Regions from separate parts of the Halomonas sp. SS10-MC5 genome, predicted to be linked through region 1. Evidence: predicted binding sites of a transcription regulator. Region 1 holds the regulator's gene; the other holds the start of a gene.
What was found. The regulator LexA, encoded in region 1, represses DNA repair genes until DNA is damaged. The targets are predictions, from matches to a motif close to TACTGTNTANNTANACAGTA.
Positions count from the first base shown of each region.

Region 1 (4,411 bases):
TTCGGCCGCGACGTGGAGAAGGCGGTACTGGCGCGCGGCCTGCGCTGGCATCTGGAGGACCGGGTGCTGATACATGGCAACAAGACCGTCGTCTTCGCCTGATCCCTGACTGGTAGTGCGGCAATGACCTTTTCCGAGCCGATTCTGGCCCCCTGGCTGCTGATCGCATGCGGGCTGATCTCGCTGACGGTGCTGGGCCTGGCGCTGGTGCAGCGCCCTTGGCAGCCGCTGCTGGCCGACCACGGCCTGCAGCATCGCTGGCTGGCGGCCAGTGTGGCCGTCGTGCTGCTGTGGCAGCTCAGGGCCCAGTCGGTCGATTGGCTGGCGCTGCAGCTGATGCTGACGGCACTGCTGACGCTGGTCTTCAAGGCGCCGCTGGCACTGGTGACCAATCTGCTGGCCAACCTCTCGCTGGTCGCGTTGGGCAAGGCAGGCTGGCCTCTGCTCGGCGTCAACGTGCTGATTACCGGGTTGGTGCCGGTCCTGGTGATGGTGTCGATATGGCGCATCGTCGATCGCTACCTGCCCGACAACCTGATGATCTTTCTTTTCCTGTGCGGCTTCTTCGGTGCAGCGCTGGCGACGCTGGGCACGGGGCTTGCCGGTCTGGGGCTGGTCATGCTCGGTGCTACCGACCCGGATGCCGTCCATCTGGCCAAGGAGTACGCCCTGTTCCTGCCACTGCTGATGCCGTCGGAGGCCTTTCTCACCGGCATGCTGCTCAGCGTGCTGATGGTCTATCACCCCGACTGGGTCGCCACCTTCAACGACCACCGCTATATCGATACCAAGTGAATCTTTAAAACGGCAGGCTGAGCTGGCGCCGAGCATCGTCCGTCACCAGCCTGACTCCTACGCCGAGCAGCCGTACCGGGCGCGCGCGACGCGCCCAGGCCTGTTCCATCAGGGCAGCGAAATTTTCCAGGTCAGGCAAGCCGCCTCGTGAGTCGAGGGTGGTGAGGGAAAAGTCGTCGAAGCGTACCTTGACGAAAATGCCGGCGACGGGCGGATGCCCGTGGCGGGCGAGCCGGGCGTCGAGGCGCTCGCACAGCGGTGCTAGCTCGGCGTAGCAGAGCGCGAGCTCGGGCAGGTCGCTGGCGAAGGTGGTCTCCGCGCTCACCGACTTGCGTTCGCGCTCGATGCGCACCGGCCTGTCGTCAATGCCTCGCGCGAGTTCGAACAGGCGTCGGCCGAACTTGCCGAACTCCTGCAGCAGGCGTTCCAGCGGCATTGTCTGCAGATCGCTGCAGGTGTCGATGTCGAGCGCCTGCAAGCGCTTGGCCGTGGCCGGGCCGACGCCGTGCAGCTTGGTGACCGGAAGTTGGCGCACGAAGTCGTCCACCTGGGAAGGGGAGATGACGGTCAGGCCGTCGGGCTTCTCCCAGTCGCTGGCGATCTTGGCCAGAAACTTCGACGGGGCGGCGCCTACCGACACCGTGATGCCGACGCGCTTCAGGCACTCCTCCTTCAGCCAGCGTGCCATCCAGGTGGCGCTGCCCGAGAAGCGCGTCACCTCGGTGACGTCGAGAAAGGCCTCGTCCAGTGACAGCGGCTCCACCAGCGGTGTCAGTTCGTGGAAGATCGCCGATATCTGGCGTGACGCTTCGCGGTAGCGGTCGAAATCCCCGCGCAGCAGAGTCAGGTGGGGGCACAGCCGCAGTGCCCGCGCCGTCGGCATGGCGGAGTGAATGCCGTAGGCACGGGCAGGGTAGTTGCAGGTCGCGATGACCCCGCGCCCCTCCGCACTGCCACCGATGGCCAGCGGTACCTCACGCAGCGCCGGGTTGTCACGCATCTCCACCGCGGCGTAGAAGCAGTCACAGTCGGCATGCAGAATCTTGCGGCTCATGGAGATTCGCCAGGACGTCGGAGCTGAGCGAGCGAAGGCCAGACAAGGCAAAAATTGGCGAAAAAGCGGAGTTTGCTGTTGCAAATGAGCATTTTAAGCCAATTTTTAACGCCGTATGGCCAAGCGCAGCCAGCTCTTACCCCAAGGCTTGGCCGTTGCCGCCGCGAATGACCCCCACCCCAATCCCCTCGATCTCGAGTTCTTGGTGGCGCAGATCCACCTCTATCGGAGCGAAGTCGGCGTTCTCGGCCTCCAGCACAACGCGATGACCCTGGCGATGAAAGCGCTTGACCGTGACCTCGTCTTCCAGGCGCGCGACCACGATCTGGCCGTCGCGCACGCGATCGGTGCGATGCACGGCCAGCAGGTCGCCCTCGAGGATGCCGACGTCCTTCATCGAGAGCCCGCGAACCTTGAGCAGGTAGTCGGCGCGAGGCGTGAAGAAATCCGGGGGCAGGGGGCAATAGCGGTCGATGTGCTCGGCGGCGAGGACGGGGCTGCCGGCAGCCACTTCGCCGATGATCGGCAGCCCCTCGCCGCTCGGCTCACTGACGATGCTGTCGGCTTCCTGAGCCGGCAGGCGTATGCCGCGTGAGGTGCCGCGTATCACCCTGATCACGCCCTTGCGTTCCAGTGCGCGCAGGTGCTCCTCGGCGGCATTGGGCGAGCGGAAGCCCAGCGCTCGGGCGATCTCGGCCCGCGTGGGGGGGTAGCCGAATTCGTTCATGGTCTTGACGATGAAGTCATAGACGTTTTGCTGACGCGAAGTGAGCGGGCGTGTCATGGCGAACTCCAGAGGCGTGAAGGCCGTATTGGTCAAGTATACAGCATGGAAGCCCATACAGTAAAAGGCAGCGTGCGGGATCGCGCGGCGTTCGTAAATCGTTTAAAACGCTTCTGGCTGTCGTGACATTGAGCCGTGCATCGTAATGGCGTAGACTTTTGTAATGTTTAAAACAGTCGTTTCCAGTGGGAACTGATCATGGCCCAGACCGATACCGTCACGCGCATCCTCGACACCGCCGAGGTGCTGTTCGCCGAGCGCGGCTTCGCCGAGACCTCGCTGCGCACCATCACCAGCAAGGCTCGCGTCAACCTCGCCGCGGTCAACTATCATTTCGGCTCGAAGAAAGCGCTGATCCAGGCGGTCTTCTCACGCTACCTCGACCCCTTCACGGTGCGCTTCCACCATGCCCTCGACGAGCTCGAGGCTCAGCATGCCGGCAATGTCATCCCGCTGGAGGTGCTTCTGGAAACCATGGCTCGCACCGTGCTCGAGGTGCCGGCCGAGAAGCACAGCCTCAAGGTGTTCATGAAGCTGCTGGGGCTTGCCTACAGCCAGGCCCAGGGACATTTGCGTCGTCACATCCAGGAAGAGTACGGCAGCGTCTTCACCCGCTTCACCGACCTGGTGCGCCGCGCCACCCCGGAGCTTCCCGATGCCGAGCGTTTCTGGCGCCTTCACTTCGTCCTGGGAACGGTGATCTTTACCCTCTCGGGTCTCGACGCGCTGCGCGACATCGCCGAGAAGGACTACCACGAGCATGTTTCGGTGCGCGACTTGATTCGTCGCCTGCGTCCTGTGGTGGTCGCCGCAATGAACGCCCCTCTGCCGCCGCCTGCCGCGCAGCCGGCCAGGGCGAGCTGACATGCATACTCCGCGGCTGGAGGCGTTGCCGCCCCGGGACGGGTGCTGGTTCGAAGTCGACATCGGGCGCCAGTGCCTGGTCCAGTGGCAGGGCGACAGACGCCTGCTGGAGTGGCCCGTATCGACGGCGTTGGCGGGAACGGGCCAACGCGAAGGCAGCGGCTGCACGCCGCTCGGTTGGCATTACGTCAGGGCCGCCATCGGCCATGGGCAGCCGCCGGGTACCGTTTTTCGTGGCCGGCGTTCCACCGGCGAGGTCTATAGCGCGACGCTGGCCGCCGCCCACCCCGGGCGCGACTGGATCCTGACCCGCATCCTGTGGCTGTGCGGACTCGAGCGGGGTATCAATCGCGGCGGCGACGTCGATTCCCAGAGGCGCTATATCTATCTACACGGTACGCCGCCGGATCAGCCGATGGGGGTGCCCCGTTCGCATGGCTGCATCCGCATGCGTGACCAGGCGCTGCTGGAAGTCTTCGCGCTGGCACTGCCGGGCACTCCCGTCTGGCTGCACGAGTGAGCTAGGGAGGAAGCGCCGTTTCCGGTACGGTTCTTACCGCACCGATGGCTGTTGCCGTAGACGGCTTTGGTCTAGAATCAGCTCCCTTTCATGCCCAAGGACTCCGATCATGACCCAGACCCTCGGCCCGGTGATGCTCGATCTGGAAGGCACCGCATTACGCAAGGAAGAGCGTGCGCTGCTCAAGCGCCCCGAAGTGGGGGGCGTCATCCTGTTTTCTCGCAACGTCGAGAATGCGCGGCAGGTGCGGGAGCTTTGCGATGCCATACGGCGCGTACGCCCGGAGCTGTTGCTCGCCATCGACCAGGAGGGCGGTCGCGTGCAGCGGCTGCGTGAAGGGGTGACGCGCCTGCCGGCCATGGGGCGGATCGGCCGGGATTATGCCGTGGCCCCG
Region 1 is NZ_CP065435.1:2,074,800-2,079,210, forward strand. It holds gene purU (formyltetrahydrofolate deformylase) at 1-102, shown strand, start outside; gene I4484_RS09825 (energy-coupling factor ABC transporter permease) at 124-795, shown strand; gene dinB (DNA polymerase IV) at 800-1,849, opposite strand; gene lexA (transcriptional repressor LexA) at 1,986-2,633, opposite strand; gene I4484_RS09840 (TetR/AcrR family transcriptional regulator) at 2,832-3,497, shown strand; gene I4484_RS09845 (L,D-transpeptidase) at 3,499-4,017, shown strand; gene nagZ (beta-N-acetylhexosaminidase) at 4,127-4,411, shown strand, end outside.

Region 2 (4,411 bases), 2.1 Mb from region 1:
CCAGGCCGTCGCCCTGGCCAAGCTGGACGACCTCTTCCCCGAGGTGCCGCCCGCGACCTTTGCCGAGGCGGACCTGGGGATCTTCGGCAAGCGGCTGCGCGACCCCGATGACCATCGCCTGCGCGCTGGCGACCGGGTCGAGGTCTATCGTCCTCTTGAGGTCGACCCCATGGAGGCGCGTGCCCGGCGCGCCGGGCGCTAGTGCAGCCGCGGCGTTACATGTCCAGCGGTTCGCTGGAGGCCGGCTCGCCGCCTTGCGGCAGGGTGCCGCCGGCGTCCGGGGCGCGCTCGGGCACGGCCTGCGGCTGGCTCTCGGGCAGCATGCCGGCGGGGTCGGCGCTCTCGGCCGCCGGGCCGAGATCGTCCTGCGCCCGCAGCTCGATGTCCTCGGAGAAATCCCCTTCCTGCTGCACGTTGACCAGGCGGTCGCCGGCGAAGGTCAGCGTCAATCGGCGCTGCTGCACGCCGCCGTAGGCTTCGTCGAGGCGGAACACATAGTCCCACTGGTTGGCGTCGAAGGGCGCTTCCAGCAGCGGCCGGCCCAGCAGGTCGACGACCTGGGCGCGGCTCAGGCCGGGCTGGAGCTGCTGGACCATGCCCTCGGTGATGTAGTTGCCCTGGGGAAGGTCGCGCTTGTAGACGCAGCCGCTGACGACGGTCAGGGCGATGACGAGCGGGAGGGTTTTGATCAGCTTTTGCATTTGTGTCCGTTCTTCACTATCGTGGATTCGGTCGATCATACCCGACCCTACCTGATACTGCGAAGAGCGAACATGGCCGACCAGAACCATGAACTGCGCAAGGCGGGCCTCAAGGTCACCCTGCCGCGAGTGAAGATCCTGCAGATCCTCGAGAATGCCACGGGTCAGCATCACCTGAGCGCTGAGGATGTCTACAAGACCCTGCTGGAAGCCGGGGAAGACGTCGGCCTGGCGACCGTTTATCGCGTGCTGACCCAGTTCGAGTCGGCGGGCCTGGTGATTCGCCACAACTTCGATGGCGGCCATGCCGTGTTCGAGATCTCCCAGGAGGAGCACCACGACCACATGGTGTGCCTCGACAGTGGCGAGATCATCGAGTTCTTCGACGAGACCATCGAGCGCCGTCAGCAGGAGATTGCCGAGGAGCACGGCTTCGAACTCGTCGATCATGCTCTGGTGCTCTACGTGCGTCCGCGCGGCTCCAATGCCACGCGCCAGGAGGGTTCGCCGCGCAAGTGAGGCGTGGGTGAGTGCCGAATCAGCGCCATGGCGGCCCCGATCCTCGATCGGGGCCGCTTGCGTTAAGAGGCTGGAGCGGGTTAGTGGGCGGCGCCCTGCTGGCTGGCATCGAGCATCTCTCGAGCGTGAGCCAGGGTGCGGTCGGAGAGGTTGACCCCGCCGAGCATGCGCGCCAGCTCGCTGACCCGGCCGGCCTCGTCGAGCAGCGCCATGCGCGTCAGGGTGGAGTCGCGCTTGGCCCGCTTCTCGATGTGTAGGTGATGATGGGCCTGGGCCGCCACCTGAGGCAGGTGGGTCACGGTCATCACCTGGCCGTTCTCGCCCAGCCGGCGCAACAGCTGGCCGACGATCTCCGCGGTGGCGCCAGAGATGCCCACGTCGACCTCGTCGAACACCAGGCTGGGTATGGTCGAGTGGCGTGCCGCGACCACCTGGATCGCCAGGCTGATGCGCGACAGCTCGCCGCCAGAGGCGACCTTGGCCAGCGGCCGCGGCGGCTGGCCGGGGTTGGCACTGATCAGGAAGCGCACCGCCTCCATGCCGTCCGGCTGCGGCGACTGCCGCGCCTCCACTTCCACCTCGAAGCGTGCCTTGCCCATGGCCAGGAAGGCGAGCTGCTCCTGCACCGCCTTGCCGAATTTTCCCGCCGCCTGGCGGCGAGCCTCGCCGACCGTGCGCGCCCGCTCGCGCCAGCCGTCGCGCAGGGCCTCCACTTCGGCGCGCAGCGCCTCGAGGTCATGCTCGCTCCCTTCGAGGCCCGCCAGCTCGGCCTGCAGCCGGCGATGCAGCGCGGGCAGCTCTTCAGGCATCACGTGATGCTTGCGCGCGATGCGATGCACCTCGCCCAGCCGCGACTCCACCCAGGCCAAGCGCTCCGGGTCGAGCTCGGTGGCGTCGGCGAAGCGGTTGAGCTCGCGCACGGCCTCCTCGATCTGGATGCGTGCCTCGCCCAGCATGGCGAGCACCTCGGCCAGCGCGCCTCGGTCGCTGCCCGGCAGCGGGTCGAGGTGTTGGGTGGCCTGGTGGAGCAGCGTCAGCACGCCGCCTTCGTCACCGTCGCAGCACTCGGCGGCAAACTGCGCCTCGCGCAGCGTCTCCTCGGCGTGGGCGAGCTGCTCCTGCTCGTGCTCCAGAGTGGCGAGTTCCTCCTCGCCCAGGGCCAGGGCGTCGAGCTCCTCGACCTGATAGCGCAGCAGCTGGCGGCGCGCCTGCACCTCGTCGCCGCTCTCGGTCAGCTGCCTGAGGCGGCGCCGGGCCGACTGCCAGCGGCGGAAGGTCTCTCCGAGCTGGTTGACGGCGCTGCGGTTGCCGGCGAAATCGTCGAGCAGGCGCAGGTGGGTCTCCTCGCGCAGCAGCAGCTGATGGGCATGCTGGCCGTGGATCTCGACCAGATGCTCGCCGAGCGCCTTGAGGTCGGCCACCGTGGCCGGCTGGCCGTTGATCCACGCCTTCGAGCGGCCGCCCGCGGTTACCACGCGGCGCAGCAGGCAGTCGTCGGCGGGCAGCTCGCGTTCCTCGAGCCAGCGCCGGGCGGCGGGCAGCGTGGCGATGTCGAAGCGCGCCGAGAGGTCGGCGCGCTCGCAGCCGTGGCGCACGCTGCCGGCATCGGCACGCTCGCCCAGGCACAGCCCCAGGGCGCCGAGCAGGATCGACTTGCCCGCCCCGGTCTCCCCGGTGATGGCGGTCATGCCGCCGGCAAGTTCCAGGTCGAGCGTATCGACGATGGCGAAATCGCGAATGGCAAGCTGCGTCAGCATGGGGCCTCCCGGTAGCCGCGACAGGGCTGGATATCCATACACGGTATTGCGTTTTTATACAGTAGTCGAGACTGCCGCTCAACGCTTCCTCTGGCACATGAGCCTCGCGGGTCTCTTGAGATTGCGGGCAGGGCCCCCATATAGGCGGCAGACCAGGCTTTCGCCCAATCGAAACCGTTGCGGCCGCATGGCCGAACCACGCTTCAGGAGATGCGCATGGCTAAAGAACCCCAGACCCCGCTTGACGACGAGCTGGAACGGCGCGAGGAGGAGGCCCGGCCGGAGCCGATGGAAGGCGAGCTGGACGACGCGGTCGGCCTTGACGATGACGAGTCCGTCGCCGCCGAGGAGCCGGCGACGGTGAGCGACAATCCCGAGGCCGACATGCTGGCCGCCCAGGTCGAGGAGCTGGAGCAGAGCCTGGCCGAGGCCAAGGACCAGGCGCTACGCGCTGCCGCCGAGGCGCAGAACGTACGCCGCCGCGCCGAACAGGAGGCCGAGAAGGCGCGCAAGTTCGCCCTGGAGCGCTTCGTCAAGGAGCTGCTGCCGGTGGTCGACAGCCTGGAGAAGGCGCTCGAGGCCATGGGCGACGACGCCAGCGAAGCCCACCGCGAGGGCGTGGCCATGACGCTGAAGATGCAGCAGGACGTGCTGGCCAAGTTCGGCGTCGAGCGGCTCGACCCTGCCGGCGAGCCGTTCGACCCGCAGTATCACGAGGCGATGGCCATGGTGCCCAATCCCGAGCTCGAGCCCAACAGCGTGATGGAAGTGGTGCAGAAGGGCTACACGCTCAACGGTCGCCTGGTGCGCCCGGCCATGGTCGTGGTCAGCCAGGCGGCCGGCTGAGCCGAGCGGATGAAAACGGGGGTGGGGCTTGAAAAGCGCATTCACGCCCCCCAGATAGACGTCAACCGCGGCAGCTGCCGCTGAGATGATTCAAGGCAAACGAATTTTCGAGGATTTCCTATGGGACGCATCATCGGTATTGACCTGGGGACCACCAACTCCTGCGTGGCCGTGCTCGACGGCGACAGCGCCAAGGTGATCGAGAACGCCGAGGGCGCCCGCACCACGCCTTCCATCATCGCCTACACCGATGATGGCGAGATCCTGGTGGGGCAGGCGGCCAAGCGCCAAGCGGTCACCAACCCGCAGAACACCCTGTACGCCATCAAGCGCCTGATCGGTCGCCGCTACAAGGACGACGTGGTGCAGAAGGACATCAAGATGGTGCCCTACGGCATCGTCGAGGCCGACAACGGCGACGCCTGGGTTGAGGTCAAGGGCAAGAAGCTGGCACCGCCGCAGGTCAGCGCCGAAGTGCTGAAGAAGATGAAGAAGACCGCCGAGGACTACCTGGGCGAGACCGTCACCGAGGCGGTGATCACGGTGCCGGCCTACTTCAACGACAGCCAGCGCCAGGCCACCAAGGAT
Region 2 is NZ_CP065435.1:4,215,371-4,219,781, reverse strand. It holds gene I4484_RS19740 (RnfH family protein) at 1-202, shown strand, start outside; gene I4484_RS19735 (outer membrane protein assembly factor BamE) at 216-701, opposite strand; gene fur (ferric iron uptake transcriptional regulator) at 774-1,220, shown strand; gene recN (DNA repair protein RecN) at 1,301-2,977, opposite strand; gene grpE (nucleotide exchange factor GrpE) at 3,194-3,823, shown strand; gene dnaK (molecular chaperone DnaK) at 3,944-4,411, shown strand, end outside.
Region 2: recN (DNA repair protein RecN) is a predicted target of LexA. The motif match lies at 3,022-3,041, and genes of this name have one in related genera.